4 regions of the Devosia sp. XGJD_8 genome follow, and region 1 is predicted to be linked to each of the others. Evidence: predicted binding sites of a transcription regulator. Region 1 holds the regulator's gene; each other region holds the start of a gene.
The links. Region 1 encodes PhoB, which activates phosphate uptake and scavenging genes when phosphate is short. Its sites were predicted from a motif close to TGTCATNNANCTGTCAT; they were not measured.
Positions count from the first base shown of each region.

Region 2: ugpB (sn-glycerol-3-phosphate ABC transporter substrate-binding protein UgpB) is a predicted target of PhoB. The motif match lies at 2,845-2,861, and genes of this name have one in related genera.
Region 3: ACLI1C_RS12915 (inorganic phosphate transporter) is a predicted target of PhoB. The motif match lies at 5,667-5,683, and genes of this name have one in related genera.
Region 4: phnC (phosphonate ABC transporter ATP-binding protein) is a predicted target of PhoB. The motif match lies at 3,487-3,503, and genes of this name have one in related genera.

Region 1 covers NZ_JBKJHF010000001.1:2,904,607-2,912,637, reverse strand. The annotation lists gene ACLI1C_RS13880 (MFS transporter) at 1-1,566, shown strand, start outside; gene ACLI1C_RS13875 (phosphotransferase) at 1,708-2,412, opposite strand; gene phoB (phosphate regulon transcriptional regulator PhoB) at 2,750-3,451, opposite strand; gene phoU (phosphate signaling complex protein PhoU) at 3,571-4,281, opposite strand; gene pstB (phosphate ABC transporter ATP-binding protein PstB) at 4,310-5,134, opposite strand; gene pstA (phosphate ABC transporter permease PstA) at 5,186-6,469, opposite strand; gene pstC (phosphate ABC transporter permease subunit PstC) at 6,477-7,856, opposite strand; gene ACLI1C_RS13845 (PstS family phosphate ABC transporter substrate-binding protein) at 7,926-8,031, opposite strand, start outside.
Region 2 covers NZ_JBKJHF010000001.1:1,273,729-1,281,759, reverse strand. The annotation lists gene ugpE (sn-glycerol-3-phosphate ABC transporter permease UgpE) at 1-306, opposite strand, end outside; gene ugpA (sn-glycerol-3-phosphate ABC transporter permease UgpA) at 322-1,206, opposite strand; gene ugpB (sn-glycerol-3-phosphate ABC transporter substrate-binding protein UgpB) at 1,315-2,643, opposite strand; gene ACLI1C_RS05985 (SDR family NAD(P)-dependent oxidoreductase) at 3,014-3,760, opposite strand; gene treY (malto-oligosyltrehalose synthase) at 3,945-6,404, shown strand; gene ACLI1C_RS05975 (hypothetical protein) at 6,413-6,682, opposite strand; gene atzF (allophanate hydrolase) at 6,949-8,031, opposite strand, start outside.
Region 3 covers NZ_JBKJHF010000001.1:2,701,307-2,709,337, forward strand. The annotation lists gene ACLI1C_RS12885 (potassium transporter Kup) at 1-653, opposite strand, end outside; gene ACLI1C_RS12890 (NADPH-dependent FMN reductase) at 808-1,422, opposite strand; gene ACLI1C_RS12895 (hypothetical protein) at 1,736-2,062, shown strand; gene ACLI1C_RS12900 (pyridoxine 5'-phosphate synthase) at 2,108-2,851, opposite strand; gene ilvN (acetolactate synthase small subunit) at 2,947-3,501, opposite strand; gene ACLI1C_RS12910 (acetolactate synthase 3 large subunit) at 3,523-5,292, opposite strand; gene ACLI1C_RS12915 (inorganic phosphate transporter) at 5,685-7,187, shown strand; gene ACLI1C_RS12920 (NUDIX hydrolase) at 7,200-7,673, opposite strand; gene ACLI1C_RS12925 (cold-shock protein) at 7,810-8,025, opposite strand.
Region 4 covers NZ_JBKJHF010000001.1:1,628,817-1,636,847, forward strand. The annotation lists gene ACLI1C_RS07610 (carbon-phosphorus lyase complex subunit PhnI) at 1-138, shown strand, start outside; gene ACLI1C_RS07615 (alpha-D-ribose 1-methylphosphonate 5-phosphate C-P-lyase PhnJ) at 320-1,192, shown strand; gene phnK (phosphonate C-P lyase system protein PhnK) at 1,373-2,149, shown strand; gene phnL (phosphonate C-P lyase system protein PhnL) at 2,152-2,853, shown strand; gene ACLI1C_RS07630 (DapH/DapD/GlmU-related protein) at 2,850-3,461, shown strand; gene phnC (phosphonate ABC transporter ATP-binding protein) at 3,571-4,386, shown strand; gene phnD (phosphonate ABC transporter substrate-binding protein) at 4,467-5,375, shown strand; gene phnE (phosphonate ABC transporter, permease protein PhnE) at 5,444-6,403, shown strand; gene phnE (phosphonate ABC transporter, permease protein PhnE) at 6,413-7,762, shown strand; gene dinB (DNA polymerase IV) at 7,938-8,031, opposite strand, start outside.

The sequences.
Region 1 (8,031 bases):
CTGGCGACGCTGGTGTCCAATCTGGGTGGGTTGGTGCAGTCGGTTGGCGCCGGCTGGATGATGACCACGCTGACCGACTCGCACAACATGATCGCGCTGGTTCAGGCCTCGACCACGCTGCCGATCATGGTCTTCTCGATCGCGGCCGGAGCGCTGGCCGACAATTTCGACCGGCGCGTCGTCATGCTGATCGCGCAGGGCGGCATGATGGTGGTGTCGCTGATGCTGGCGGCGCTGGCCTTCATGGGCCTGCTCAATCCCTGGCTGCTGCTGAGCTTTACCTTCCTGATCGGCTGCGGCACGGCGCTGTTCAATCCGTCGTGGCAGGCCTCGATGGGCGATATCGTGCCGCGCGCCGACCTGCCCGGGGCGGTGACGCTCAATGCGATGGGCTACAATATGATGCGCAGCGTCGGCCCGGCGGTGGGCGGGCTGATCGTGGCGCTGGCCGGTGCGGCGGCGGCCTTTGCGGTCAATGCCTTTTCCTATGTGCCGCTGCTCTATGCGCTGCTGCGCTGGAAGCCGGAGCGGCCGGCCAGCAAGCTGCCGCGCGAGAATTTCGGCAGCGCCATGTGGGCGGGCATCCGCTATGTGTCGCTGTCGCCGAACCTCACCACAGTATTGTTCCGCGGCTTTCTGTTCGGCTTTGCGGCGGTGGCCATCCTGGCGCTGCTGCCATCGGTGACCAGCGACTATGTCGGCGGCGGCGCCATGGTCTATGGCACGCTGCTGGGCTGTTTCGGGCTGGGGGCGATCGGCGGCGCCTTCCTCAATGGCCGCGTGCGCGAGCGCTACAGCAACGAGACCATCGTGCGGGTGGCCTGCGTCGCCTTTGCCCTGAGCAGCGCGGCGCTGGGCTATAGCCGCGACCCGCTGCTGAGCCATCTGGCGCTGCTGCCGGCGGGCGCCTGCTGGGTGCTGTCGCTGTCGCTGTTCAATGTCTCGATCCAGCTATCATCGCCGCGCTGGGTGGTGGGACGGGCGCTGTCGCTCTACCAGACGGCGACCTTTGGCGGGATGGCCGCGGGCAGCTGGGTCTGGGGAATGAGCGCCGATGCGCTGGGGCCGGATTCGGCGCTGGCGCTGGCCGGCGTGGTGATGCTGGTCTGCGCACTGGTGGGCTTCCGGCTGCCGCTGCCGCAATTCAATGCGCGCGATCTCAACCCGCTCAATACGTTCAACGAGCCGGTGCTGAAACTGGACCTGCGGCCGCGCAGCGGGCCGATCATGGTGATGGTCGACTATCGCATCGACCAGGGGGACATTACGCGCTTCCTGGCGCTGATGGCCGACCGGCGCCGCATCCGCATCCGCGACGGGGCGCGGCAATGGTCGCTGCTGCGCGACCTGGAGCATCCCGAGGTGTGGACCGAGGCCTATCACGTGCCGACCTGGATCGACTACCTGCGGCACAATCTGCGCCGCACCAAGGCGGATGCCGAGAATATCGACCAGATCCGGGCGCTGCATCGCGGGGGCGAGCCGCCGGTGGTGCGAAGAATGATCGAGCGGCAGACCGTGCCGCTGCGGGATGATACCCCGATCCGGGATACGCCTGAGGTTTGAGACCCGCCTCCTAACCGCCGGGTGAGGGGGACTTTTGGGTGGTGCGTAGGGAAGGCCCCTCACCCGGCGCTGCGCGCCGACCTCTCCCCCGGAGGGAGAGGTGAAGGTCCGGGATAAGCCGGGTCCAAGGGGCTTAGCCGTTCAGGGCAGGCCGTCGGGGTGATGGTGATTGGTAATGTTGACCAGTGTCCAGGCGAGACAGGCTTGTGCCCATTCGGCTCCGGCCACAAGCCCGCGCTGTTTCGCCCAATGCGCCCGCCCAGCCTGACGCCCGGGAAGACACGCGGCCACCAGATCCGGCGTGCATGAGGGATGGTCATAGGCCGCGACGAACAGATCAAGGCGGCGCAGTTGATCCTGCGGGCTCCAGCGGTCCTCGCCGAGGCCGAGCCAAGTCCAGACACTGTAGGTGAGGTCCCACAGGCGGGTGCCGGGCATGATGGTATCGAAATCGATCATGCCGGCTGGTCTGTCGTCGACAAGGACAGTGTTGGCCGGTGTCCAGTCGTTGTGACACATGACCTCGGCTCCGGCGGCAGGGACCGGGGGGAAGTCGGTCGTGCAGTCGTGGAAGCGTCGCAGGAGATCGGCCGCGTCGGTCAGCTGGGCGTCGCTGAAATCGTCCTTGTCGAACAGGACTTCGCCAGGCAGGTAGGTGAGGATTTCGCGGCCCTGATCGTCATGGCCGAGGAAGCGTGGGGCGTGGCCGAAGCCCTTGCGTTCCAGGTGGGCCAGCAGGGCCTGCTGCATGCGCGTATCGTGCCGGGTGGCGCGGCGGATGGTGTCTCCGACACGCACAACGCCGTTGACCTGCCCGCCGGCGAGGGGAATTTCCTGTTCTGACAAGCGCGCCTCCACGTGGGGGCACAATAATGCGGCACGGGGCGGGAGCAAGAGCGGCGCTGCGGGATGATCTCTCCTTCGAAGGGAGAGAGGGGCGGGATGGGCGTGGGCTCGAATATTGGGGCTCCCAACACCCCCTCCCATCCTCCCCCATCAAGGGGGAGGTGCTGTCCGGTGGATGGGCGAGACCGCGCCACAATCCACGTACTCACAAGGGGCCGTACCCCCACCTAACCTCCCCCTGGCAGGGGGAGGGACTGATGCAGTTTGTGGGTCGCGATGTGGCCAAGGTCGCCGTGCGGCTCCTCCCCCTGTCAGGGGGAGGGTGGGAGGGGGCGCCTTACGCGACCTGGGCGAACCTTTCGTCGAAGGCGTAGCCGGCGCCGCGGACGGTGCGGATGGGGTCGGTTTCGCGGCCGCGGTTGATGGCGCGGCGGAGGCGGCCGATATGGACGTCGACGGTGCGCTCGTCGACATAGACGTCATTGCCCCAGACACCGTCGAGGAGCTGCTCGCGTGAGTACACTCGACCAGGATGGCGCATCAGGTATTCGAGCAGGCGATATTCGGTGGGGCCGAGATGGACGTCGCGATTGGCGCGGCGGACGCGGTGGGTGGTGCGGTCGAGCTCGAGATCGCCGACCTTGAGGGCGGCGGTGACGAGATTGGGATTGGCGCGGCGCAGCAGGGCGTGGATGCGGGCGATCAGCTCGGGCACCGAGAAGGGCTTGACCACATAGTCATCGGCCCCGGTGGCCAGGCCCCGGACGCGCTCTTCTTCCTCGCCGCGGGCGGTGAGCATGATGATCGGGATGCGGGCGGTTTCCTCGCGGGCGCGCAGGCGCCGGCAGAGTTCGATGCCGGAAATCTCGGGCAGCATCCAATCGAGCAGGATGAGATCGGGCAGCTTTTCCTGAATGGCGCTCTGGGCCTCGTCGCCGGTTTCCGCGGTGACGACGCGGAAGCCCTCGGCTTCGAGATTGTAGCGCAGCAGGATGGCGATATCGCCTTCGTCTTCGACAACGAGGATCGTGGCGGGCATGAGATGTGCTCCCGTCGGTTGCGGCACCATGGCCGGTGCTTGTGGCTCCACCCCTCCGAGCCTCCCCCATCAAGGGGGAGGTACGGGCCGGTGGTTGGGAGGCGTCAGCGCTTGTGCGGCTACGCCTTGATCTGGGTGCGGTGCAGTTCCTGGACGTCGTTGGTCAGGGGCTTGCCGGTCTGCAGGTAATAGGCGCGCTCGGCGATGTTGGTGGCGTGATCGCCAATGCGTTCCAGGCTCTTGGCGCAGAACAGCAGGTGGGTGCAGGTGGTGATGTTGCGCGGATCTTCCATCATGTAGGTCAGCAGCTCGCGGAACAGGGAGGTATGCATGGCATCGACCTCGTCATCGCGGTTGCAGACCTCGATGGCGGCGGCGGCATCGCGGCTGGAATAGGCGTCCAGCGCTTCCTTGATCTGGCGCAGCACCAGGGCCGTCATGTTCTTGACGCCGTTGTAGAAAGTGGGCTGCAGGCTCATGCCTTCGAGCTTGAGCGAGCGGCGGGCCAGCTGCTTGGCCATGTCGCCGACGCGCTCCAGATCGGAGGCGACGTGGATGGCGGTGACAATGGCGCGCAGGTCGGAGGCCATGGGCTGGCGACGGGCGATCATGGAGACGGCCATTTCGTCGATCTTGCGCTGCATGTCGTCGATGCGCTGGTCGGCGATGATGGTCAGGTCGGCCAGTTCGCGGTCGAGCTTGAGCAGGGCCTTGGTTCCATTCTCGATGGCCACTTCGACCTGGCCGCCCATTTCGGCGATGGTCTGGGCGAGCGCGACCAGTTCGTCATTGTAGGACGAAACGATGTGTTCGGAGCCGGTATTGGGCATAGCGTAATCCTTGTTGTCCGAGCCCGGATCAGCCGATGCGGCCCATGATGTAGTCCTGGGTCTGCTTGTTGACCGGGTTGGTGAAGATGTCTTCGGTGACGCCTTCCTCGATCAGCTTGCCCAGGTGGAAGAAGGCGGTCTTCTGGCTGACGCGGGCCGCCTGCTGCATGGAGTGGGTGACGATGACGATGGTGAAGTTCTCGCGCAGCTCGTCGATCAGCTCTTCGATGATGGCGGTGGCGATGGGGTCCAGCGCCGAGCAGGGCTCGTCCATCAGGAGGACTTCCGGCTTGGTGGCGATGGCGCGGGCAATGCAGAGGCGCTGCTGCTGGCCACCGGACAGGCCGGTGCCGGGCTCGTTGAGGCGATCTTTGACCTCTTCGAAGAGGCCGGCCTTGCGCAGCGAGGAGACGACGATTTCCTCGGTCTCGGCCTTGGTCGAGACCATGCCGTGGATCTTGGGGCCGTAGGCGACGTTTTCGAAGATCGACTTGGGGAAGGGATTGGGCTTCTGGAACACCATGCCGACGCGGGCGCGCAGTTCCACAACGTCGAGGTTCTTGTCGTAGATGTCCTCGCCATCAAGCGTGATCCTGCCGGTGACGCGGCAGATGTCGATGGTGTCATTCATGCGGTTGAGCGAGCGCAGGAAGGTGGACTTGCCGCAGCCAGAGGGGCCGATCAGCGAGGTGACGCGGTTGCGCTCGATCTCGAGGTTAACCCCGAACAGGGCCTGCTTGGCGCCGTAGAAAACGCTGACATCCTCGCCCTTCATGGCCACTGTGGGAGGAATTACCACCTGGTCGGGCTTTGCCACGAGCGTCGAACCCTTGTTTTCGGTCATCGCGTTCATCTCTCAGAATTCCGTCTTCTGGCGCGAGGCGCCGGTTGCATCTTGTCAGTGTTACCAGCGCCGTTCCAGCCGCTGCCGCAGGAAGATGGCGACCGCGTTCATGAGCAGCAGGAAGCCCATCAGAACCAGGATGCCGGCCGAAGTGCGCGAGACAAAGCCGCGCTCGGGGCTGTCGGCCCAGATGTAGATCTGGGTGGGCAGCGCGGTGGAGGCTTCCAGCACGCCACCGGGCGGGCTGGTGATGAAGGCATTCATGCCGATCAGCAGCAGCGGGGCGGTTTCACCCAGTGCCTGGGCGAGACCAATGATCGTGCCGGTGAGAATGCCGGGCAGGGAGAGCGGCAGCACGTGGTGGAGGATGACCTGCTGGGGTGAGGCGCCCATGCCATAGGCGGCCTCGCGGATGGAGGGCGGGACGGCCTTGAGGGCGTTGCGGGTGACGATGATGATGGTGGGCAGGGTCATCAGCGCCAGCACCAGGCCACCAACCAGCGGCGCCGAGCGGGGCAGGCCGAAGATCTGCAGGAAGACGGCCAGGCCGAGCAGGCCGAAGACGATGGAGGGCACGGCCGCGAGGTTGTTGATGTTGACCTCGATCAGGTCGGTCCAGCGGTTCTTGGGGGCGAATTCCTCAAGATAGGTGGCCGCGGCGATGCCGACGGGGAAGCTGATGAGGAAGCAGACCAGCAGGGCATAGAAGGAGCCGGTGATGGCGCCGGAGAGGCCGGCCAGTTCGGGGAAGCGGCTATCGGCATTGAAGAACAGGCCCCAGTTGAAGGGGGTGGAGACACGGCCCTGCTCCTGCAGGCTGTCGAACCACTCGATCTGCTGATCGGTGACGCGCCGGTTTGCCTCGGGCGTATTGCGGTCGATATTGCCCTTGTTGAGCTGGTCGAAGATGTCGGCGGCCGGAATATCGAGCGTCAGCGTGCCGCCGATCACCGATGGATCGGCCACCACGGCGTTGCGCACGAAGAACTGGGTATTGTTGGTCAGGATCTGCGCGATCTGCCGGGCCTGGGCGGGGCTGTCGGACGGCAGCAGGGCGCCAACACCATCGCTGACCACGGCGCGCCAGTTGCCTTCGGCGGGATCGGCCGGATCGACATATTCGGCGCTGATCGGGAAATCGACGCGGATATGGGTCTGCACGAAGGCCGAGTAGCCGCCCAGCACGAGGGTGAAGAGCAGGATGCCGAGCAGGCCCACGGCAATGGAGATGGCCGTGATGCCATAGGCGCGCAGGCGGAAGTCGGCGGCGTTGCGCTTATTGCGCAGGCGGGCGCGATTGATCGCGGCAGTCTGGACCTGGGTCGGCAGGGTTGCGTCGGTCATGATGGCCTCAGTCGTACTGTTCGCGATATTTGCGCACGATGGTCAGCGCAACGACGTTGAGCCCCAGCGTCACCAGGAAGAGCACGAGGCCCAGGGCGAAGGCGGCAAGCGTCTTGGGGTTGTCGAAGGAGGTGTCGCCGATCAGCAGGGTGACGATCTGCACGGTGACGGTGGTGACCGAGTCGAGCGGATTGATGTTGAGCGTGGCGATGAGGCCGGCGGCCATGACCACGATCATGGTTTCGCCAATGGCGCGGCTGAGGGCGAGCAGGATGCCGCCCATAATGCCCGGCAGGGCGGCGGGCAGCAGCACCTTGGTCATGGTTTCGGCGCGGGTGGCGCCCATGGCCAGCGAGCCGTCGCGCATGGAGCGCGGCACGGCGCGGATGGCGTCATCGGCGAGCGAGGAAATGAACGGGATGATCATGATGCCCATGACGCCGCCAGCCGCGATGGCGCTGTTGGGCGAGGTGGCCAGGCCCATGAGATTGCCGGCGCCGCGAATGGCGGGCGCCACGGTGAGCACGGCGAAGAAGCCGTAGACCACGGTGGGGACGCCAGCCAGGATTTCCATGATCGGCTTGATGATGTTGCGGACACGGTCGCTGGCATATTCGGTGAGGTAGATGGCGGTGAAGATGCCGATCGGGGTGGCGACGAGCATCGCGATGGTGGCGATGACGATGGTGCCGACAAAGACCGGGACCGCACCGAAGGCGCCATTGCCGGCGACCTGATCGGCGCGAATGGCGATCTGGGGTTCCCAGCGCAGGCCGAAGAGGAATTCGTGCACCGGCACGAGCTTGAAGAACTCGATGGATTCGTAAATCAGCGAGGCGATGATGCCGATCGTGGTCAGGATCGCCGCGATGGAGCAGGCAATCATGATGCCCGAGGTGAAGGCTTCAACGCCGTTGCGGGCGCGGAAGCGCGGCGCCAGACGCGAATATGCGAAGAACATGGCCAGCAGCATGGCCGCAACCACGACGACCACCATCAGCCAGGAGGCGATCTGCTGCCAGCGCAGCAGGGTCTCGGCGGCGGCGGTGATCTCGGGGGTCGGCTCGGCGAAGATGCGGCCGGCGGCGACATTCTTGATTTCGGAAAGCAGCAGGTTCTTGTCGGCGGCAGAGGCCGCTTCGGTCAAAGTCGCGGGCAAGGTGGACAACAGCATGTTGTCGATCACCGAGCCCTGCGCCATCAGCCAGAGCAAAAGCAGGACCAGGGCGGGGACGCCGACCCAGACGGCGACGAAGGCGCCGTGATAGCCGGGCAGGGAATGGGTGGAGACGCCATTGGTCGCCACGAAGCGATTACCGGCGGAGCGCCCGACGAAGAAGGCGGCGATCGAAAAGACAAGGATTGTCAGGAAGAGATAGCCGACCACGACGCGAGCCCCCAGGGACGAGACGAAACAAGAAGGGAAGCCGGGGTGAACCCCGGCTTCCCAGTCGTATTAGTTGCCTGCAGTCATTGCCGTCGATTCGGCAACGGCGGTGCGGGTGGCGTCACGCTCTTCGGTGCTCAGCGGGATCAGGCCGCGCTCGGAGAGGTAGCCACCT
Region 2 (8,031 bases), 1.6 Mb from region 1:
CGCATAGGCCGAGAGCAGCGAGATGGCGATCTTGCCCACGGCGATGATGATGGCGATGATCAGCGAGTTCATCAGCATGATCCACAGCGGCGGCGCACCAGCGGTGGAAATGCCCTCGGTGAGCATCTTGCCGTAGTTCTCGATCAGGTGCGGCCCCGGCAGGAGCGGCACCAGTCCGCGCATGAAGTCGCCGCTGCCATGGGTGGAGGCGATGAAGGCCAGATAGACCGGAAACACCACCACGATGACGCCAACGATGAGCACCAGGTGGGTGAGGACGGTGAGGAGAGGACGATTTTCGACCATGTTATGCTGCGCTCCTCAATACTGTACGCGCCGCTCGACATAGCGGAACTGGATGGCGGTCAGCACGATGACAATGGCCATCAGCACCACGGATTGCGCTGCGGACGAGCCGATATTGAGCCCGAGGAAGCCGTCGGCATAAACCTTGTAGACCAGGATATTGGTGGCCTGGTTGGGCCCGCCCGACGTCGTCGCATCGATGATGCCGAAGGTGTCGAACATGGCGTAGTTGATGTTGACGATCAGCAGGAAGAAGGTGGTGGGCGAGAGCAGCGGAAATACAATGGTCCAGAAGCGCTTGAAGGGTCCGGCACCATCGATGGCGGCCGCCTCAGTCAGCGATTGCGGCACCGATTGCAGCCCCGCGACGAAGAACAGGAAATTGTAGGATATCTGCTTCCAGCTCGCGGCGATGATGACGAAGATCATCGCCTGGTTGCCATCCACGCGGTGGTTCCAGGAAATGCCCGCGGCGCGCATCAGATAGGGCGCGATGCCGATGGTGGGGTTGAACATGAACCACCACAGGATGCCGACGACCACGGGGGCCACGGCATAGGGCCAGACCAGCAGGGTGGTATAGGCGCGATTGGAGCGCAGCACGCGGCTTACGGCCACCGCGAGAATGAGCGACAGGGTCATGGACAGCAGCGTCACCGACACGGCGAACATCGCCGTCTTGGTGAGCGAGTTCACATAGCCGGGGTCGGCGAACAGGCGCGAATAGTTCTCGAACCAGATGAAGGTGGTCTTGAAGCCGAAGGGATCTTCACGCTCGAAGGATGATTTGACCGCCTGGGCTGCAGGCCAGATGAAGAAGATCAGGGTCACGGCAAGCTGCGGCGCCAGCAGTGCATAGGGCAGCAGCTTGTTGGGAAAGGTAGTGCGCTTGGTTTGCATTTGGGCCGAGAACTCCCCCGACGATCACGGCCAGACAAGCCGGGCGGCAATAGCCGCTTGGTTGGTAGGCCGCCCGCGACTTTGCGGTCGCGGGCGGCCCGGGGAGACTTACTGATTGGCGGCTTCGAAGTCGCGCAGGATCTGGTTGCCGCGTTCGACGGCGGCGTCCAGCGCTTCCTGGGCGGTCTTGTTGCCGGCGAGCAGGGCTTCGAACTCCTCATCGACCACGGTGCGGGCCTGGGTCAGGTTACCGAAGCGGATGCCCTTGGAATTGGCCGTCGGGGTGCCGCGGGTGATCTGGTTGATGGCGATGTCCGAGCCGGGATTGGCTTCGTAATAGCCCTGTTCCTGGCCGAGTTCATAGGCCGCATTGGTGATCGGCAGGTAGCCGGTCGCCTGGTGCCAGTCGGCCTGGACTTCGGGGCTCGAGAGGTAGGTGAAGAACTGGGCGACGCCCTTGTAGACTTCCGGATCCTTGCCATTGAGGGCCCAGAGGGTGGCGCCACCAATGATCGAGTTCTTCGGCTCGGTGGTCACGTCGTCATAGTAAGGCAGGGGTGCGAAGCCGACTTCGAACTCCTTGGAATTGTTGACGACGCCAGCGCGCGATGCCGACGAGTTCATGTAGATCGCGCATTCCTGGGCGTAGAATTTGGGTGGAGCATCGGCGCCGCCGACCGGGCCACCATACTGGAACAGGCCTTCGTCAGCCCACTTCTTCAGGTTTTCCCAATGCTTGACCTGAACTTCACCATTGAAGGTGAACTCGCTGCCCAGACCGCCAAAGCCGTTTTCGAGCGTGCCATAGGGCTGGTCGTGGATGGCCGAGAGGTTTTCGAGCTGTACCCAGGAGATCCAGCCGGAGGTGAAGCCGCAGGGGGCAGCACCTGATTCCATGATCTGGCGGCTCATGGTCTCGAGCTCGGCCCAGGTCTTGGGCGGGGTTTCGCGGTCAAGGCCGGCTTTTTCGAACACGTCCTTGTTGTAGTACATGATCGGGGTGGACGAGTTGAACGGCATGGACAGGATGTTGCCGTCGGTGTCGGAATAGTAGCCGGTCACGGGAGCCAGGAAGCCTGACGGGTCCCAGGCTTCGCCATTCTCAGTCATGAGCGAGTAGACCGGGTTCACGGCGCCCTTGGCGGCCATCATGGTGCCGGTGCCCACTTCGAAGACCTGCACGATGGCGGGTTGTTCGTTGGCGCGGAAAGCGGCAATGGCGGCGGTCAGCGTCTCGGGATAGCTGCCCTTGTAGCTGGGAACCACGACGAATTCGCTCTGGCTTTCATTGAAGCCCGTGGCGATGGCTTCAAGGCGCTGGCCGAGCTCGGCATCCATAGCGTGCCACCAGGCGATCTCGGTCTGCGCAAAGGCAGCCGAAGAGGAAAGCATCAGCGACAGGGCGGCAAGCCCGGCTACGCCATTCAGATTCTTCATGGTTATCTCCCGTTGTTACCGGCTCGGCCTTGTGACCGACCAGCTTCTTCCAGAACTTCGAATTTGAGCGCTGAGGACTGTCATCAAGGCTTCACGAAACAGAAGCGAAATCTATCAGACAGAAAACGAAACCTCATACGCGCACGCCACCCTCCTCGTGGCGGGGACGCATGGTGTGCGGCCCCGATCTAGTCAGGCCAGATAACAGCTGCGTGACAACTAGGTAACAGAAATGTGACTGTGGACCAAGAGGCGACTGCAGGCCGTAGAGTCAGGCCTGTTCAACGCGCGTTTGCGACGTCATCGACAGCGTGAAACGCAGGGTCTGCAGGGCATTGCGCCAGTCTTGTCGCGGTGTTGCGCGGCGCAATCAATAGGTCGTACGGCCGCCGGAGAGATCGAAGACGCTGGCGGTGGTGAAGCTGTTTTCCCGGCTGACCAGCCAGGCCACCATGGAGGCGGCCTCGTCCACCTCCAGGAACCGGCCGCGCGGAATGCGCACCAGCATGTAGTCGATGAATTCCTTGGTCAGCGTATCGAGGATGCGCGTCTTGGCAGTGGCGGGCGTGATGGCGTTGACCGCGATGTCATATTTGGCGAGTTCCTTGCCCAGTGACTTGGTGAGCCCGATGACGCCGGCCTTGGCGGCCGAATAGGCCGACAGGTTCGGATTGCCCTCCTTGCCGGCAACCGATGAGATGTTGACGATTCGGCCGTAGTTGCGCGCCTTCATCGCGGGGATGACCACCTTGTTGACGTAGAAGGTGCCGTTGAGATTGATCTCGACGACGCGACGCCACTCGTCGGGGTCGTAGTCTTCCAGCGTGGCATTGGGGCCGGCAATGCCCGCGGAGTTGACCAGTATCGACACCGGCCCGAGTTCTGCCTCCACCTCGGCATGCGCCCGCTGCAGACCCGCGAGATCGGTGATGTCGACCGTCTTGGCCGAAGACGCGGGGCCAAGATTGTCCAGCGCCATGGCCAGGGCCCCGGCATTGGTGTCCCACAGGCTGACCCTGGCACCCGAGGCGATCAGCCGCCGGGCAATGGCAAAGCCGAGCCCCTGCGCGCCGCCGGTGACGACGGCGATCTGGTCGTTGAGGTCGATGACATTCATGGGGCAAACACCTTGGTCAATCATGCGGCGCGAAGCCGACTCCGCGCCCACCAGGCGTAGTACCGGCCCGGCCCATTGTCCATTTGCGGGCTCCCCCTTCCTTTAGCCCGCGTCACACCCCCGGCACCCGGAACCGGGCCGGTCCCGGTTCGTTGTGGCCAGTGCACACAGGCTCGGACCGCTCATGACATCCCAGACGCCTTCTTTCGACGGGGACCGGGCGCCCCGCGCCACCTACCGGCTGCAACTCAACAGCGCCTTCACCTTCGCCGATGCGCAGAGGCTTGCGCCTTATCTTAATGCGCTCGGGGTCAGCCACGTCTATCTCTCGCCGATCCTCAAGGCGCGGCCCGGCAGCACGCATGGCTATGACACGGTCGATCATCAGCAGATCAATCCGGAGTTGGGATCGCTGGACGATTTCCGCGCCTTGGTGGCAGCGCTGCGGCAGCACGGCCTGGGCGTCATTCTCGATTTCGTCCCCAACCACATGGGGGTGGGCGGCGCCGACAATGGGTTGTGGCTCGATGTGCTCAAGCACGGCCCGTCCAGCCGCTATGCCGACTGGTTCGACATCGACTGGCACCCGCCAAGGCCGGGCATGGCGGGCAAGTTGCTCGTGCCCTTTCTGGGCGCCAGCTATGCCGAAAGCCTGACATCCGGTCTCCTGCAGCTCAAAGCCGATGCCGACGGCTTCGCCATCTGGGCGGGGGACGACCAGAAGCTGCCCATCCGTCCCGAGGACGAAAGCGAGCTGCTCGCGCGCCATGGCACGGCCGAGGCGGCGATTGCCGCGCTTTCTGGCCAGCCGGAACAGGCGGGCTCCTGGGCGTCCCTTGATGCGCTGATCGCGAGCCAGAACTGGCGGATCGCCCACCATTCGGTCGCGGGCGACGAGATCAATTACCGGCGATTCTTCATCAACAGCGACCTGGCCGGCATTCGCATCGACCGGCCGGATGTGTTCGCGCATGCCCATGTGCTGATCTTCGACCTGATCGAAGAGGGGCTGGTCGATGGCCTGCGCATCGATCACATCGACGGTCTGCTCGACCCCAAGGGGTATATCGAGAAGCTGCGCGAATGCGCGCCCAGGCCGATCTATCTGATTGTCGAGAAGATCCTGGCGCCGCATGAGCAGTTGCGCGGCGATTGGCCGGTTGAAGGAACAACGGGCTATGAAGTTGGCGCGCAGCTCACCCGGATCCTGATGCCGGCCCATGCCGAGCCGGCGGTGACCGCTGCCTATGAGGCCTTTGTCGGCGCGGTCGACGATCCGCAGGAGGAGGCCTATCGCTGCAAGCTGCGGGTCATGGACAATGAGCTGGCGGCCGAGCTTGCGGCCCTGGCGCGGCGCTTCGCCACGATCGCCTGGGCGGTTGGGACCACCATGGACCTCGCCGAGGCCGGCTTGCGCCGGGCGCTGCGCGAAACCATTGCCCAGCTCGAGGTCTATCGTGTCTATGCCGACGATGCCGGCAGCGGCGCGCGCGACAGGCGCGAGATCGGGGTTGCCATTGGCAAGGCGCGGCGATCGGCGGCGCACCTGTCCCCTGCCCTGTTCGACTTTGTGAGGGATGTGCTCTGCGGCGCGTTGGGCAATGAGTATGATCCGAGGCTGGTCGCCGAGGCCGTCGGCCGCTTCCAGCAATATAGCGGGCCGGTGATGGCCAAGGGCCTCGAGGACACCGCGCTCTATCGCTACAACCGGCTGGTTGCGCTCAACGAGGTGGGGGCGCATCCGGACCGGTTTGCCCTTTCCGTTTCCGCCTTCCATGACAGCAATCGCCGGCGTCTCGCTACCCATCCGGCCTGCATGATCGCCACCTCGACCCATGACACCAAGCGGGGAGAGGACCTGCGCGCCGTGGTTGCAGCGATTGCCGGTGACCCGGCCCGATGGAAGGCCGCGACGCAGGAATGGCGGGGCATTCTGGCGGCCGATGGCGCCGACGCGATTGCGGCCAACGATCTTTACCTGCTGTTCCAGCTGCTGCTGGGCGGCTGGCCCATCGAGGGTGAGGCCCATGACCTTGCCGACCGCGTCAAGGCCGCGATGACAAAATCGCTGCGCGAGGCACGGCAGCGCAGCGACTGGGGCGTCACCAATACCGGCTACGAAAACCGGGTTTTGGCCTTCATCGACGCTGCCCTGGCCAACCAGGCATTCCTGCGCAGTGTCCACGCGGCGCGGCTGCCGCTGGTCGAGATCGGCCGCCGCAAGGCACTGATCCAGCTGGGACTGAAGCTGACCATTCCGGGCGTGCCGGACATCTATCGTGGCGCCGAGGATTGGGAGCAGAGCTTTGTCGACCCCGACAACCGGCGCCCGGTCGATTTCACGCGTCTGGCGCATCGCCTGGCCCAGCCGATGGCGCAGCGTGACGACAAGATGATGCTGACCCAGACGCTGCTGCAGCTCCGCCGCCGGCTGCCGGAGGTGTTTGCCCAGGGGCGCTACGAGCCCGTTGTGCTGGACCCCGCAGTGCTCGCCTTCCGCCGCTGTCATGGCGCCGACGAGGTGCTGGTGATCGCCGATCTCTCTGCCCGCCACGATGCCGGCTTGGCACGCTGGCTCAACATTGTCGGCGCGCCGCCTGAAGAGGTCTATCGCTCCGACATGCTCGTGGTCTTCTCGACCTAGGACAGGCGTTACGCGCGGCGGCCGGGCTCGGCAGAGGTCAGCCGCGACAGCCAGCGCGCCGCCTGGTCCGCCACCCGCCGCCGCTGGATCAGATGCTCGGTCAGCAGCACCTTCACCGTGTCTGCGGCCGGCGCATTGCCGAGCGGACTCAAGACGGGGTGTCCGCCGATCCGCGCATGGATGATGTTGTTTTCAACGTAGTAACTCGCACGGTGAATCTCACCGTCAAGCGTGACTTCGACAGTCTGAACAATGCACTCCCGTTCGGTACTATTCATGGCCACCTCCGGCCATAACCATGGACACGGGCGCTAGGCCCTTCAAGTTAGCACTGCTGACCTTTCTGCCTCGCCAACCAGGTCGGTGCAGCAATCACAAGGGGCTCGACCTCACGGGCGTCTGGCGCGAACAATCACATTGCCTCGATTGCGGCTGATCTTGCCTTCCCGGGAGTAGCCAATCGCCCCGCTCCGGGCGGCAAAGCCGTTGACGATGAGAGTGATTCCGGTCCGTAGCCACTGGAGCATTGCGCTGTCCTCCCAGATTACACGCGGCTGGCGAGATAAGCGCGCCAGCCGCCGTGATGGGTGATGTCCTCGGCACCAGCCAGGGCATGGGCCTCGCACAGGAATCCGGACACCTGCGATCCATCGTCGAGCGTCACCTTGCCGATGCCGAGCGGCGCCGGAATGCGTGCCACGAATTGACCGAAGGCTGCAGCCGGCAGTTCCCAGACTTCCACCGCGAGCCCGCTCCCGGCAAAGCCTGGCTCCTGCAGCATGCCCGGCTTGGGCGGTACAGTGCCCGGCAGGGCGAAGAGCCGGTAGTTGGCGGCCGTCCGGCAGGCCTTGAGCATGCGTCCGCCGGGCCCGGTCAGTTCCTTGTTGAGCGGCATGCCGGTGAGATGGGCACCGACCACGACGATCGGGACCATGTCGCTGGCCGTGGGGAGCACTTTGCTCGTTTCTGGCAGGCCTGCCGCCTTGTCCCTGCCCATGCCACGCGCGCCCCGGCGGTGCAGGGCATCGGCCAGGGGCGCCAGGGCGTTGTCGGTGAAGGCAGGGGCGACCAGGGTCACGCCGGCAGGCAGGTGGTCGGCGCTGTCGAAGCCGGCGGGAACGGCAATGGCCGCGCAATCGAGCAGGTTGACGAAGTTGGTGTAGCGGCCGAAATGCGAATTGAGCCGGATCGGGTCGGCCCGCATGGCCTCCACGGTGTAAGTGGTTGGGGAGGTTGGCAGCAGCAGCACATCGGCCTTGGTCCATTCGGCCTCGGTGATGCGGCGCAGTTCTTCGAGGCGATACTTGCCCTTGAAGGCCTCGACCGCCGTCTTGCCCTTGGCGCCGCCGATGATGGCCCGCACTGTGGGATCGAAATCGGCCTCGTTGCTGGCGAAGAACTCTTCCACCGCTGCAAGCCGCTCGGCCACCCATGGGCCCTCATAAAGCAGCGCCGCCGCCTCGCGAAACGGGGCGTAGTCGAAGGGGACAATGGTGGCGCCGAGGGCGCGGATATTGGCGATGGCGGCATCGTAGAGCCGCTCGACCTCTGCATTGCTGAAGAATTCGCGCTCGGCCCCGTCGAGCACGCCGACGCGGAGATTGTCGACGGGCAGGCCGGCCCACCT
Region 3 (8,031 bases), 200 kb from region 1:
TTGAGCGCCCACAGCACGGCTGGATAATCGATGATGTGGACGAGGCCCGAAAACCCCAGGACCAGGAACCAGATGGCGGTGATAGGGCCGAACACGATCGATACCTTGGCCGTGCCGAAGCGCTGCACGAAGAAAATGCCCAGGATAATCACCAGGGTGATCGGCACCACCCAGCGTGCCATGCCCGGCGTCACCAGCTGCACGCCCTCGACCGCCGATAGCACCGAGATGGCAGGCGTGATGATGGCGTCGCCAAAGAACATGGCCGCCCCGATGACGCCGAGCACGGTGATCCAGATCGGTGGATTGGTGAAGGTCTTGCGCGCCAGCGCCATGAGCGAGAGCGTGCCACCTTCGCCATTATTGTCGGCGCGGGTGACGAAGAACACATATTTGACAGCAACCGTCAGGGTCAGGGCCCAGACGATGAGCGACAGCAATCCCAGCACTTCGGAGCTCGTTGCCGCCGCGCCCGGGCGGACCTGCATGGCCTGCCGGAAGGCGTAGATCGGGCTCGTACCAATGTCGCCATAGACCACGCCGATGGCGCCCATGATCAGCAGGGGCAGGTCTTTTGCGGAATGTGAGTGGCTGGTGTGGTCGCTCGCATCGACTCCGGCGGGAGATGCGCCGGCTGGGTTCGTCTGCGTCATAAACCTTGTGCTCTCTTGGTCGAAGGCGGGGGCCGCTATACACCCGGCAATCGTCACACACAACACCTTGCGGCCACAATGGGCAAAGCCAACAAGGGCCGCCCTTTCGGAGCGACCCTTGCCGGCAAACGAAGCTTTGGAGGTCTTCGGAGCTTTATTCGGCGGCTTCGGCCACTGCGGCCTCTTCCTGACGGGCAGCCTTGGTGGCATGGCCCCACCAGATCAGCTGGTCCAGCATGTCCTTGGCCGAGTTGCCGATCGAGGCTTCCAGGTCGTTCAGCGACTTGGTGCCGCCAAAGCCGGGATGCACGGACATGAAATCAGCACCGGCAATGTGAACGGCCGAGCGGGTCGAGACCATCTGCAGCTCGATGCCGATCGTGCGCAGGTTCTCGACTGCACGCGCGCCACCCACGGTACCGTAACCGACGGCGCCAAACGCCTTCTTGTTCCACTCGACATAGGCCTGATCGAGCGCGTTCTTCAGCGCGCCGGTGATGGCGCGGTTATATTCGGCGGTCACGAAGATGAAGCCGTCGAATTCGCCGACCTTGTTCTGCCACTTGACGGCATTGGGGTTGGACGACGGCATCCAGGCGTTCGAGGCCATTTCGTCGAAGAACGGCAGGTCGAAGTCGCGCAGGTCGACAATTTCGGCCTCGATTTCCGGACGTGCATTGGCCTTTTCGAGGATCCACTTCGCCGGGACTTCACCAAAGCGGGTCGGGCGGGTGGACGAGATGATGACGGCAATCTTGAGTTTGGACATTTGAGCCCTCCTTGGTAACAAATCGTAACTGAGGCGATATATGTGCCTGTGAACGATCCTCGCAAGGGGGCACGTTTCTGTGGTGCGGCGACAGTTACCTGCCTAGGGCACAAATCTGTAAGTATAGGTGGGGCTTAGGTTTTTTGCCTTGAATGGGCTGCCTGGCCCAGGACTGAGGGGCTTTGGGAGCACCGCGGCAACGCACTGTTCAACGCTGCAGGTCCAATCCGCCCTGCCCCAGAATCCCGTTGCGGACTTCTGAGCCGCATGTCTATTGCTGGATGGGGACAAATCCCAAGCAATGAGGGAAAAAATGAAGACGTTATCGGCCGCTTTTGCTTTGGCCGTACTGGCATTCGGGGTCGTTCAGGCCGCAGCACTCGATCGTCGGGTGCAGATCAACAACAATTCATCCTACAACATCATGGAATTCTATGCGTCAAACACCGGCAGCAAGTCGTGGGAGGAAGATATCCTTGGTAAGGACATCCTTCCATCCGGCAGCAGCGTAATGATCAACATCGATGATGGCAGCGGCTACTGCAAGTATGATTTCCTTGCCGTGTTCGAAGATGGCGACGAAGTGATTTCCGCCGACAACAATGTCTGCGAACTCAGCCAGTTCAACTTCACGGACTAAAACAATAGAAGCGCTGGAGCGATCCAGCGCTTCCACTTTCTCCCGCTAGCTGCCCAGCACGACCCGGTATTGCCGCACCGCTTCGGCAAACCCCATCAGCAGCGCATCTGCCGTTATGCCATGCCCGATCGACACTTCGTCGACATGCGGCACCGCCGATTGGAATGCCGGCAGGTTGGCCAGCGTCAGGTCATGCCCGGCATTGACGCCCAGCCCCGCCGCATGCGCGGCCTGCGCGGTATGCGCCAGCGCCGCCAGCTCGCGTACGGCCCGGTCGGGATCGTCATAGCAGCCGCCATAGGGCCCGGTATAAAGCTCGATGCGGTCCGCGCCGGTCGCCTTGGCCGCCGCGACCCCGTCAACGCCGGCATCGGGATCACAGAACAGCGAAATCCTCCGCCCGGGCGCCTTGAGCCGCTGCACCACCGAGGTCAGGAAATTGCCCTTGCCGCGGAAATCCCAGCCATGGTCGGACGTCGCCTGCGCCGGATCGTCCGGCACCAGCGTCACCTGCGCCGGACTGACCGCCTCGACCAGCGTGAAGAAGTCCTCGCTTGGATAACCCTCGATATTGAACTCGGCCGCGGGATAGTCGTCGCGTAGCAGTTCCGCCAGGTCGAACACGTCGGTGCGGCGAATATGCCGCTCGTCCGGTCGCGGGTGTACGGTAATCCCGCTGGCGCCCGCATCGAGCACGACCCGGGCCAGCCCCACCACGCTGGGCCAGGGCAGGTTGCGCCGGTTGCGGAGCTGGGCGACGGCATTGAGATTGACGGAAAGCAGGGTCATGGGCGGGACTCGGCGAAAGATGTCCCTGCTTTATACCAGACTGGGCGAGCCGCCCAATCGAACCTTGTGATGGCAGCGATCAGCTTTTGGCCGGGTCACATGCCCTGCGGACCACGCGAGATCGCCGCCAGCCCGGTGCGCACCACCTCGACCAGCCCCAGCGGCTGCATCAGGGCGATGAAGCTGTCGATCTTGGCCGGCTTGCCGGTGATCTCGAACACGAAGCTCTCCACCGACGCGTCGACGATCTGTGCGCGGAAGGCATCGGCCAGCCGCAGTGTCTCGGCGCGATGGTCGCCCGAGCCGGCCACCTTGATCAGCGCCAGCTCACGCTCCAGCGACGCGCCCTCGGCCGTCAGGTCATGCACCTTGTGCACCGGCACCAGCCGCTCGAGCTGCAGCTTGATCTGCACCAGCACCTTGGGCGTGGCGATGACGACAACGGTGATGCGACTAAGTCGCCGCCCGTGTTCGGTCTCGCTGACGGTCAGGCTTTCGATATTGTAGCCGCGCGCCGAGAACAGGCCGACGACGCGGGCGAGAATGCCCGGCTCGTTGTCGACCAGCACCGAAAGCGTATGCCGCTCGGTTTCCTGGGTATCCTTGGTGATGAAATAGGCCGAACCGGTCGGCTGCAGATGTGCGTTCATGGTGGTGTCCTCCGCAGCGCCCTAGACGAGCTGCCGTCCCTTCTCGTCGATGATGTCGCCGATATTGGCCGTATCGGGCAGGATGATCTCATTATGCGGCTTCCCCGAGGGGATCATGGGCAGGCAGTTCTCGTCCTTTTCGACGATGACGTCGAACAGCACCGGGCCGTCATAGTCGAGCATCTCGGCAATGGCCGCGTCGAGCTCGGCCGGGTTCGAGCAGCGGATACCCTTGCCGCCATAGGCTTCCGCCAGCTTGACGAAGTCGGGCAGCGATTCCGAATAGGAATGGGCGTAGCGCGACCCATGCAGCAGGTCCTGCCACTGCCGGACCATGCCCATGCGCTCGTTGTTGAGGATGAAGATCTTGATCGGCAGGCGATACTGCACCGCCGTCGAAAGCTCCTGCATCGTCATCTGCACGCTGGCCTCGCCGGCAATGTCGATCACCAGCGCATCGGGATGGGCCACCTGCACGCCCACGGCGGCCGGCAGGCCATAGCCCATCGTGCCGAGGCCACCCGAGGTCATCCAGCGGTTGGGCTGGTCGAAGTGGAAGTGCTGCGCCGCCCACATCTGGTGCTGGCCCACCTCGGTGGTGATGTAGACTTCCTTGCCCTGCTTGCGGGTCGCCTCATAGAGCCGCTGGATGGCATGCTGCGGCTTGATGACGGTGTCCGAATTCTTGAAGCCGAGCGAATTGACGGCCCGCCAGGTGCCGATCTGCTTCCACCACGCGCCGATCGCCTCGGTACGCGGCTGGTTGGTCCGGCTGCGCCAGACGCGAACCATTTCCGACAGCACCCGCTCGCAATCGCCGATGATCGGCACGTCGACGCGCACGACCTTGTTGATCGAGCTGGGATCGATATCGACATGGATCTTGCGGCTATTGGGCGAGAAGGCGTCGATCCGGCCGGTAATGCGGTCGTCGAACCGCGCACCGATATTGATCATGACGTCGCAGTCATGCATCGCCAGGTTTGCCTCGTAGGTGCCGTGCATGCCCAGCATGCCCAGCCACTGCGAATTGGACGCCGGGAAGGCGCCCAGGCCCATCAGGGTCGAGGTCACCGGAAAGCCGGTCAGCTCCGCCAGCTCGCGCAGATGCTCGGAGGCTTCGGGCCCGGCATTGATGACGCCGCCGCCCGTGTAGAAGATCGGCCGCTCGGCCTTGAGCATGAGGTCGACCGCAGCCTCGATCGCCGCGGCGTCGCCGTCCAGCTGCGGGCGGTAGCTCTGGTGGCGCAGCGTATCGAGATCGGGCTTGTAGTAGTCGCCCAGCGCGAACTGCACATCCTTGGGGATGTCGATGACCACCGGACCCGGACGGCCCGTCGTGGCGATGAGGAAGGCCTCATGCATGATGCGCGGCAGGTCTTCCACGCGCTTCACCAGGTAATTGTACTTGGTGCAGCTGCGGGTGATGCCGACCGTATCGCATTCCTGGAAGGCGTCCGAACCGATCAGCGTGGTGGGCACCTGCGCGGTGATGCAGATCAGCGGGATGGAATCCATCAGCGCATCGGTGAGGCCGGTCACCGCATTGGTGGCCCCGGGACCGGAGGTGACGAGAACCACGCCCGGCTTGCCGGTCGAGCGCGCATAGCCCTCGGCCATATGCGTTGCGCCCTGCTCATGCCGCACCAGGATATGCTGCACCGCATCCTGCTGGAACATCGCATCATAGATCGGCAGGGCGGCGCCGCCGGGATAGCCGAAGACATGCTCGACCCCGTGGTCGGTCAGCGCCTGTATAACCATTTCAGCGCCGGTCATTTGTTCGGCCATCGTGAGTTCCTTCCTCAGTCCACTTGATCTGGCCCAGTCTCGTAGCGGCGAAAACCGGGCAATAAAAAAGGCCCCGTTCGGGACCTGTTTTCGGCGCACCAGCTATCGCGCGGGATTTTATCCCACGTTGCCGATGCGCCTGCCTACTACGAGAATGAGTGCCCGCACGGGACCTCTCCATGAAATTGTGGCCGCATTGATAGGTGCAAGACCGCAAAGGTGTCAAGGGGCGGCGGACCTCTTGGCGGTTGTTGATGACCCGGAAGGCGCAAGTCACCGCCGCTGGCGCCAAAATCCGTGGAGCAATGCCCCCGGACACGCAAAAGACGTGGCCAATGCGACAGACAATGCTATTGGCGCAGAAGGTGAGTTTTGTGACGGTTTGATGACACATGGCCAAGAGCGCCCTCGACAAGGACCTGCAGCGTGTGTCGGGGTTGGAAAACGCCACCCATGATCTCGCCCGCTCGATAGCGGCCCCCGGACTTGCGCTGGTCTTCCTGCTGCTTGCGGCGGTCTGGGCCAGCTTTGTCGTCACTGACGGCCCGATGAGCTACCTCGTGGTCATCGCGGCGGCGATCGCCGGCTATATGGCGATCAATGTCGGCGCCAATGACGTGGCCAACAATATGGGTCCGGCCGTTGGCTCGCGCGCCCTGACCATGGGCGGCGCCCTGGTCATCGCCGCCATTTTCGAAGCGGCCGGCGCGCTGCTGGCGGGCGGCGACGTGGTCAACACCGTGGCGCGCGACCTGCTCACCGGCGAAGCCATCGAGGCCGAACGCTTCGTGCTGCTGATGATGGCGGCGCTGCTGGCATCCGCGCTCTGGGTCAACCTAGCCACCTATCTCGGCGCCCCGGTCTCCACCACCCATGCCGTCGTCGGCGGCGTTCTGGGCGCCGGCATAGCCGCGGCCGGCTGGGGCAGCGTGGCCTGGCCGACCATCGGCACCATCGCTGCCAGCTGGGTCATTTCCCCGGTGCTGGGCGGCGCAATCGCAGCATTGCTGCTCTCCTTCATCAAGCACACCATCACCGACCGCATCGACAAGGTCTCCGCCGCGCGGATCTGGGTGCCCGTGCTGGTCGCGGCAATGACCGGCATCTTCGCCATGTATATCGCCACCAAGGGCCTGAGCCGTGTGTGGAAGCCCGAACTGCATGTCGTGCTTGCGCTCGGGGTCACCTTTGCCCTGCTCGGCTGGCTGGGCGCCATGCCGCTGGTGCGCCGGCAGTCCATCGGCATGGAAAACCGCAAGAAGCATGTCGCGGCCCTGTTCCGCCTGCCACTGGTGGTGGCCGCCGCCCTCCTCTCCTTCGCCCATGGCGCCAACGACGTCGCCAACGCGGTCGGACCTTTCGCCGCCATCGTCACCACCCTGCAGTCAGGGGAGTCGGCGGCGGCGGGCATTACCCTGCCCTTCTGGGTGCTGGCCATCGGCGCCATCGGCATCTCGCTGGGCCTGGCCCTGTTCGGGCCGCGCCTCATCCGCACCGTGGGCGAGCAGATCACCAAGCTCAATGAAGTACGCGCCTATTGCGTGGCGCTGGCAGCCGCTGTCACGGTGCTGGTGGCTTCGGCGCTGGGCCTACCGGTCTCATCCACGCATATCGCCGTCGGTGGCATTTTCGGCGTGGGCTTCCTGCGTGAATACTATTCGCGCAAGGATCTCGATTTCACCGCCGTGCCCGTTCACGCCCGCCATGTCGATCCGGCCGCGCTCAACGCCACCCCCGAAGACGCCCTGTCCAAGGAGCGCAAGAGCGAACGGCGCAAGCTGGTCCGCCGTCAGCACGTGACCAGCATTGCCGCAGCCTGGATCATCACTGTTCCGGCCTCCGCCGTCGTGGCGGCGGCCCTGTTCTGGATCCTTGATCTGGTGATCGGCGCCTGAACGCCGGCGCCGTCAGCGGGTCTGGCGCGGGCCGCGCAACTGTCCCTGCAGCTTCACCGCGAGCCGCGACAGCGCTGTATCATTGAGCAGCCGCCGCGCTTCGGGCAGCACCGCCCAGTGCCGCAGCCGCTGGTCCATTTCCTTCCAGACATCGAGCTGGGACACCACTTTGAGCGGGTAGAGGTCGACATCGACCAGGCTCGAACCGTCCACGCTGGCGCTGGAGCGATAGCTGCCAATGGGCTCGACGGCGATCTCGCCGCTGACCCCGGCCTCTTCCATCGCCTCGACCGCCGCGCTCTCCCATGGCGTCATGCCCGGCTCGATATCGCCCTTGGGAAAGATCCAGCGCCCGGTGCGCCGCGATGTGATCAACAGGAAGACCACGCGGCCATCGATGACCGAATAGGGCAAGGCGCCGGACTGCCGCATACCCGGCGTCGTCGCAACCCTGGGGCTCCAGTTGCTCAAGAACTCGCGCAGCATGGCGGGTCTCCGATTGTTTGATCGGGCGGCACAATCGCATGCCGGCCGCGCCGCTGTCGATTGGTCCGGCGGGGCCTGTGCATAAGCCAACAAAAAAGGGCCCCATGGGGCCCTTCGGATACGCTGTGTGTCGCGCTTAGCTGAGCAGGGTCAGGTTGGTGGCCGAAACCTTGCCGTCGCGGCCAGTCTCGAGCTCATAGGTCACCTTGTCGCCCTCGTAGAGGCCCTGCAGGCCCGAACGCTGGACAGCCGAGATATGCACGAAGGCATCCTTCTCGCCATTGTCGGGCGAAATGAAACCAAAGCCCTTGGTGGTGTTGAAGAATTTTACGGTACCGGTGATGGCAGCCATAGGAAT
Region 4 (8,031 bases), 1.3 Mb from region 1:
TCCGACAACGTCCAGGCCACCGGCTTCGTGGAACACCTCAAGCTCCCCCACTACGTCGATTTCCAGGCCGAACTCGATCTGATCCGCCGCATGCGCGCCGAGCATGAAGCCGCAGAGATGCAGGAGGCAGCAGAGTGACGCGGCTGGTTTCCAGAATGCCGCGTATGCGGACGTACCCCCACCTAACCTTCCCCTGGAAGGGGGAGGGACTGGCTGGTGTGTTTGGCTCGATTTTGCCCCAGTCGCGGCGCGGCTCCTCCCCCTTCCAGGGGGAGGTTGGGTGGGGGGTCCTCCAAGCATCGATCATGGGAGCTTCAGCATGACCGCCATCGCCCAATACAACTTCGCCTATCTCGATGAGCAGACCAAGCGGATGATCCGCCGGGCCATTCTCAAGGCCATCGCCATTCCGGGCTATCAGGTGCCGTTCTCCTCCCGCGAAATGCCCATGCCCTATGGCTGGGGCACCGGCGGCGTGCAGGTGACGGCCTCGATCATCGGCCCGGATGACGTGCTCAAGGTCATCGACCAGGGCGCCGACGACACCACCAATGCCGTCTCGATCCGTGCCTTCTTTGCCAAGGTCGCGCAGGTGCAAACCACCACCCACACTGCCGATGCCACCATCATCCAGACCCGCCATCGCATTCCCGAAAGGGCGCTGGGGCAGGGACAGATCCTGGTCTATCAGGTGCCGATCCCCGAGCCTCTGCGCTTCCTCGAACCGCGCGAAACCGAGACGCGCAAGATGCATGCGCTGGAAGAATATGGCCTCATGCATGTCAAGCTCTACGAGGACATTGCCCGCCACGGCCGCATCGCCACTACCTATGCCTATCCGGTCAAGGTCGAGGGCCGCTACGTCATGGACCCCTCGCCGACGCCCAAATTCGACAACCCAAAGATGCACATGAGCGAAGCGCTGCAGCTGTTCGGGGCAGGGCGCGAGCACCGCATCTACGCCGTCCCACCCCATACCGAAGTGGTGAGCCTCGATTTCGAGGACCACCCCTTCACCATCCAGCATTTCGAGCAGCCCTGCGCCCTCTGCGGCGCCGAACAGGTCTATTTCGACGAGGTCATTCTCGATGACCGCGGCGGGCATATGTATGTCTGCTCCGACACCGACCATTGCGAGGAGCGCCGCACGGCGGGACATGTAGGCGCGCTGGGCGTGGAGGCGGCGGAATGATCGGCGCTGCAGGAAATATCGGGTTGGGCACCTCTTCACCTCTCCCTTCGGGGGAGAGGTCGGCCGCAGGCCGGGTGAGGGGGCCTTTGATTGGTGCGGTGCGTGGAAAAGGCCCCCTCACCCGACCCAAGAGGGTCGACCTCTCCCCCAGAGGGAGAGGTGAAGAAAGCGAGACCTCCAATGACCACTGAACCCCTTCTCCGCGTCGACAGCCTGACCAAGTATTACGGCAGCCGCCTCGGCTGCGCCGATGTGAGTTTCGAGCTCTGGCCGGGCGAAGTCCTGGCCATTGTGGGGGAATCCGGCTCGGGCAAGACCACGTTGCTGAACTCCCTGTCAGCCACGCTGGAACCCAGCTCGGGCCGGACTCTCTACCGCATGCGCGACGGCGAGTGGCGCAATATCTACGACCTCTCCGAGGCCGAACGCCGCTTCCTCATCCGCACCGATTGGGGCTTCGTGCATCAGAACCCGGCCGATGGCCTGCGCATGACCGTCTCGGCCGGCGCCAATGTCGGGGAGCGCCTGATGGCGGTGGGCGACCGGCACTATGGGCACATCAGGGAAACCGCGCTGGACTGGCTCGGCCGGGTGGAAATCGCCGCCGACCGCATCGACGACCAGCCGCGCAGCTTTTCCGGCGGCATGCGCCAGCGCCTGCAGATCGCCCGCAACCTCGTCACCGGCCCGCGCCTGGTCTTCATGGACGAACCCACCGGCGGCCTCGACGTTTCGGTGCAGGCCCGTCTCCTCGACCTGCTGCGCGGCCTCGTCGGCGAACTCGGCCTCGCCGCCATCGTCGTCACCCACGACCTCGCCGTGGCCCGTCTGCTCAGCCACCGCATGATGGTGATGAAGGACGGCCATGTCATCGAATCCGGCCTCACCGACCGAGTCCTCGACGACCCCCGCGAGCCCTATACGCAGTTGCTCGTCAGCTCGATTTTGCAGGTGTGAGAATGACCGCCCTATCCGTCCAGAACCTCTCAAAAACCTTCACCATGCACCTGCGTGACGGCCTCATCCTCCCCGTCGTCGCCAACGTCAATTTCGACGTCCATGCCGGCGAATGCGTCGTGCTCGGCGGCCCCTCCGGCGCCGGCAAGTCCTCCATCCTCAAGATGGTCTATGGCAATTATGGCGTCGATGCCGGCGCCATCACCCTCCGCCATCACGGCGAAGCGGTCGATCTCGCCACCGCCGATCCGCGCACCGTGCTTACCCTGCGCCGCGACTCCATCGGCTATGTCAGCCAGTTCCTGCGCACCGTGCCGCGCGTCTCGGCGCTCGATGTCGTGGCCGAGCCGCTGGTCATCCGCGGCAAGGAGCGAGCAGACAGCCAGCAGGCTGCAAGAAACTTGCTGGCACGCCTGAACCTGCCCGAGCGGCTGTGGAGCCTGCCACCGGCCACCTTCTCGGGCGGTGAACAGCAGCGCGTCAACATCGCCCGCGGCTTCATCACCGATCATCCGGTGCTCCTGCTCGACGAACCAACCGCCTCGCTCGACGCCACCAACCGCGCCGTGGTCGTCGCCATGATCGCCGAGAAAAAGGCCGCAGGCGTCGCCCTGCTGGGCATTTTCCATGACGAGGAAGTCCGCGCCCAGGTGGCGGACCGCATCGTCGACGTCACCGCCTTTGCCCCGAGGATCGCCGCATGAAAAAGCTTGGCCTGGAACCCTTTATCCACCCGACCGCCAAGGTGCACGACTCCGTGCTCGGCCGCTATACCGAGGTCGGCGCCGGCTGCTCGATCTCCCATTCCAGCATGGGCGATTACTCCTACTGCGTCGGTGGCACCCAGATCGCCTATTCGACCATCGGCAAATTCTCCAACATCGCCGCCCATGTCCGCATCTACGCCTCCATGCACCCCATGGAACGCGCCTCGCTGCACCACTTCACCTATCGCTCGGCGCAATATTTCGAGGGCGAGGAAGACGACCAGTCCTTCTTCGACTGGCGCGAAAGCACGCCCATCAGCATCGGCCACGATACCTGGATCGGCCACGGCGCCGTCATCATGCCCGGCGTCACCATCGGCAATGGCGCCATCATCGGCTCCAATGCCGTGGTAACCAAGGATGTCGCCGATTTCGCCATCGCCGTCGGCGTTCCCGCCCGCACTATCCGCCAGCGCTTCAGCGACGACATCGCCGGCCGGCTCGATGCCATGGCCTGGTGGGACTGGAGCCACGACAAGCTGCATCAGGCACTCCCCGATTTCCGCAAGCTGGGGATCGAGGCCTTTCTGAAGAAGTATGAATAGAGGCCGCCACGACGCCACTGTGCACAGTCACGCAACCGTCACCGAACCTACATGATGACGTTACCTCCCCGCCCTAGGTCTGCCGCAGTTCAACGGCGGGGCACGTCTGATGCTGAAGATTTCCAACGTTTCGCGACGCTTCGGTGACAAGCTGGCCGTCGATGGCGTGAGCCTCGAAATCCCCCAGGGCCAGATGGTCGGCATTATCGGCCGCTCCGGCGCCGGCAAGTCGACCCTGCTGCGCATGATCAACCGCCTGGCCGATGTCTCCTCCGGCTACATCGAATACAACGGCGTCAAGACCAGCGAGCTGCGTGGCCAGGAACTGCGCAACTGGCAGCGCGACTGCGCCATGATCTTCCAGCAGTTCAACCTCGTGCCGCGCCTCGATGTCATCACCAATGTCATGCTGGGCGGCCTCAACGGCCGCAATCCGGTGCTCAACCTGCTGCAGCTGTTCTCGGTCGACGAGCAGATGCTGGCGCTCAAGGCGCTGGAGCGGCTCGATATCGCGGCCACCGCCATGCAATGGGCCCAGACCCTGTCGGGCGGCCAGCAGCAGCGCGTCGCCATCGCCCGCGCCCTGATGCAGAACCCCAGGATGATCCTGGCCGACGAGCCCATCGCCAGCCTCGATCCGCGCAATGCCCAGATCGTCATGGACAGCCTGCGCGACATCAATGCCGACGGCATCACCGTCATCACCAATCTGCACACGCTCGATACCGCCCGCGCCTATTGCGAACGCATCATCGGCATGGCGGCTGGCCGGGTCGTGTTCGATGGCACGCCCGATGAGCTGACCACCGACGTTGCCCGCACGCTTTATGGCGCCGACGGCCTCAAGGAGGCCTTCTCGGAGGCCATGACCTCGACGGCGATCGCGCCCATCACTCCGCCGGTCGTCACGGCCCGCGCCCACTGAGTTTCCAGCGTTCCGCAACTGCCTGACCGCCAAGGCGGCGCCAGTCTGCCGACATCCTCGCGTCACCAAAGGAGATTTCCATGACTGCGATCCGTACCATCCTGCTTGCCGGCATTGCCGCTGCTGCCCTCACCACCGGCGTCTTCGCCCAGGACAACGTCCTGCGCATCGGCCTGCTCGGCGGCGAGAACGAGGCTGACCGCCTGCGCGACAACCAGTGCCTGGTCGATCTGATGAAGTCCGAACTCGGCTTCTCCGATGTCCAGCTCTTCCCCGCCGCCGACTATAATGGCGTGATCCAGGGCCTGCTGGGCGGCACGCTCGACTATGCCGAACTCGGCGCCTCGGCCTATGCCGCCATCTACCTGCAGGACCCCGATGCGGTCGAGCCCATCCTCACCACCGAGCAGACCGATGGTGCCACCGGCTACTATTCGATCATGCTGGCCCGCAAGGACAGCGGCATCACCAGCCTCGAGGACATGAAGGGCAAGTCGCTCGGTTTTGCCGATCCGGACTCCACCTCGGGCTACCTCATCCCCGTCGTCGCGCTGCCCAACGATATCGGCATGCCGGTCGAGGAATACTTCTCCGAAACCGGCTTCGGCGGCGGCCATGAGAACAACGTTCTCGCCGTGCTGGATGGCCAGTTCGACGCCGGCGTGACTTGGGGCTCGGGCGTCGGCGACTTCATGGAAGGCTACACCTCGGGCAATATCCGCTCGATGGTCGACAAGGGCATGCTCGACATGGAAGACGTGGTGGAAGTGTGGAAGTCCCCGCTGATCCCCAACGGCCCCATCGTCCTGCGCTCAAGCCTCGATCAGGCCACCAAGGACAAGATCGAAGCCTTCCTCAAGGCCCTGCCGGAAACCAATTACGACTGCTTCCGCGCCGCCCAGGCCGGTGATTACAACGGCTATGTCGAGGTCGACCCGACCTTCTACCAGCCCGTGATCGACGCCCGCAAAGCGACCATCGGCGGCTAAGCCAATCTGTCGGCCGGACTCCATTCGGGGTCCGGCCGATGCTTTATCGGGAGACTAGCATGGCGGACATGACGAGCGGCGGGTCGGGCCTCAGCGCCGCGACCGGGACCATCCACCGGCACTATCGCCAATTGCTGATGACGCGGCGGCTCTACTCGCTGCTGGCCGTGGCCGGCCTCGCTGTGGTGCTGGTCTTCGCGCTGCTCTTCGCCAACAATGCCAGCTCGGGCAAGTTCCTCGACCGGCTGCCCTATCTCTTTGATTTCATCAAGAATTTCGTGCCCGACGATCCGTTCGAGATCGTCCGCGCCATGTTCGACTTGCCCTCGCCCTATGCTGATGGCTCGTTCAAATACGACTATGAAGTGGGCCGCCACTATCTGTTCGGCACGGGCTTCTACATCCCCGAATATTTCTACGAAATGCTGGTGACGCTGAACATCGCCTTCGCCTCGACGCTGATCGGCGGGCTGTTCGCCTTCCTCTTCTGCTTTGTCGCCGCCTCCAATCTCGGCGTCGCCGCACCGCTGCGCTGGATCATGCGCCGCCTGCTCGAGCTGATGCGTGCCTTCCCCGAAATCGTCCTGGCCGGCATGCTGGCCGCCGTGCTCTCGCTCGGCCCGATCGCTGCCATCTTCGCCGTCTCGGTCCATACCGTTGGCGCGCTGGGCAAGATGTTTTTCGAAGTGGTCGAAAACGCCGACATGAAGCCCGATGACGGGTTGCGCGCCGTGGGCGCCAACTGGTTCGAGCGCGTACGCTTCGCCATCGTGCCCCAGGTCATGCCCAACTTCGTCTCCTATTTCCTGCTGCGCACCGAGATCAATGTGCGCGCCTCCACCATTATCGGCGCCGTCGGTGGCGGCGGCATTGGCGAAGTGTTCCGCCAGTCCATCGGCCGCGACCACGCGGCCAAGACCTACGCCATCGTCATCCTGCTGTTCCTGACCATTGTCGCTATCGACCAGCTGTCCGGCTGGCTGCGCCGGCGCCTCGTCGGCAACGCCGCCTTCCAGTTCGGCGCCTAGGAGCTCGTCATGTCCGCCATCGCCCTGACCGCCGCCGACCGTACCCGCCTGCGCAAGATGCATCCCGATCTGTTCGCCCCCGGCCTCTTCAAGCGCTGGGGCGGGTTGATGCTGCTGGCCGGCGCGCTGGCCTACCTGGTCTATTGCTGGAGCTTCTTCGAGGTCGGCCCCAAGCTGGCCGAGGGCAAGTGGGAGCGCGCCAGCGTCTACATGGCCGATTGGATCAGCTGGGAAGCCCAGCCGCGCTACCGTTGCCAGCCTGACGGCACGCTGCAGATCGAGCATCAGCGTTTCTCCCCGCTGGGCGAGAATCCGGATCCCGACTGGATGACCGCACTGCCCGACGGCCGTGAGGAAGTGACCTTCGGCGATCAATCCAACCGCATCGAGATTGCCACCACCGGGGTGGTCGCCGTCCTCGGCGGCGTGCCCTATGACATCGCCTTCGCCGATGAAGCGGCCATCCTGCCTGCCGATGCCCCCGCGGCGATGAGCGAGAAGAACGGCCGGGTCACCGTCGACTACGGCTTTGCCGGCAGCGCCGAAATCCGCGCCACCCAGGTCTTGGTGCGCCGGCGCTTCTTGGGTTGGGAGAATTTCTGGTTCGACACCACCTCTCCCTTCTGGGGCATGGGCCTGCCTGAACTCTGGACCAGCGTCGCTGCCGGCCCGCAGATCAGTCCCGATCAGTCCAACCTGTCCCTGGCCTGGAACGAATTCCTGACCAATTCGGAATGGCAGCACGGCGACGTGCTCAACAAGCTGCTGCAGACCATCGTCATGGCCTTTGTCGGCACGCTCTTCGCCGCCACGCTGGCTTTCCCGCTGGCCTTCATCGCGGCCCGCAACGTCACCAGTTCCCGGCCGGCCAACTGGCTCACGAAGCGCTTCTTCGACTTCACCCGCTCGGTCGACATGCTGATCTGGGCGCTGGTCTTCACCCGTGGCTTCGGCCCGGGCCCGCTGGCCGGTATTGCCGCAATCTTCGTCACCGACACCGGCACCTTCGGCAAGCTCTATTCCGAGGCCATTGAGAATATCGATGACAAGCAGCGCGAAGGCGTGCGCTCGGTGGGCGCCTCGGCAGCCGACGTCAACCGCTTTGGCGTCGTGCCGCAGATTGCCCCGGTCGTCATCAGCCAGACGCTCTACTTCTGGGAAGCCAATATCCGCGGCGCCACCATTATCGGCGCGGTTGGCGCCGGCGGCATCGGCCTCAAGCTGCTCGAAGCCATGCGCACCAATCAGGATTGGGAAAACGTCGCCTATATAGTGCTGCTGATCCTGATCGTCGTCTTCATCTTCGACAACCTCAGCGCCGCCCTCCGCTCCCGCCTCATCGGCCCGACAGGGCACTAAGGGGCCTTGGGGACCACTGAGTTCACAGTCGACACCCTCCCCCTTGTGGGGAGGGATCAAGGGTGGGGGCGTTTGGCCCAAAAATCGGGGTATCGCACACCCCAGAGGGCATGCTTGCCGCCAGAGGCCAAGTGAAATTGCCCCGATACTCACCGCCAGCCTGACGCCAAACTCCTCAAAGCCGCTTCTCTGCCAGCTCCCGAAACGCGTCCGGCACCGTGCGCGGCGCTTCCAGCACCACCGAGCCATAGCCGATCGCGTCCCAGCCG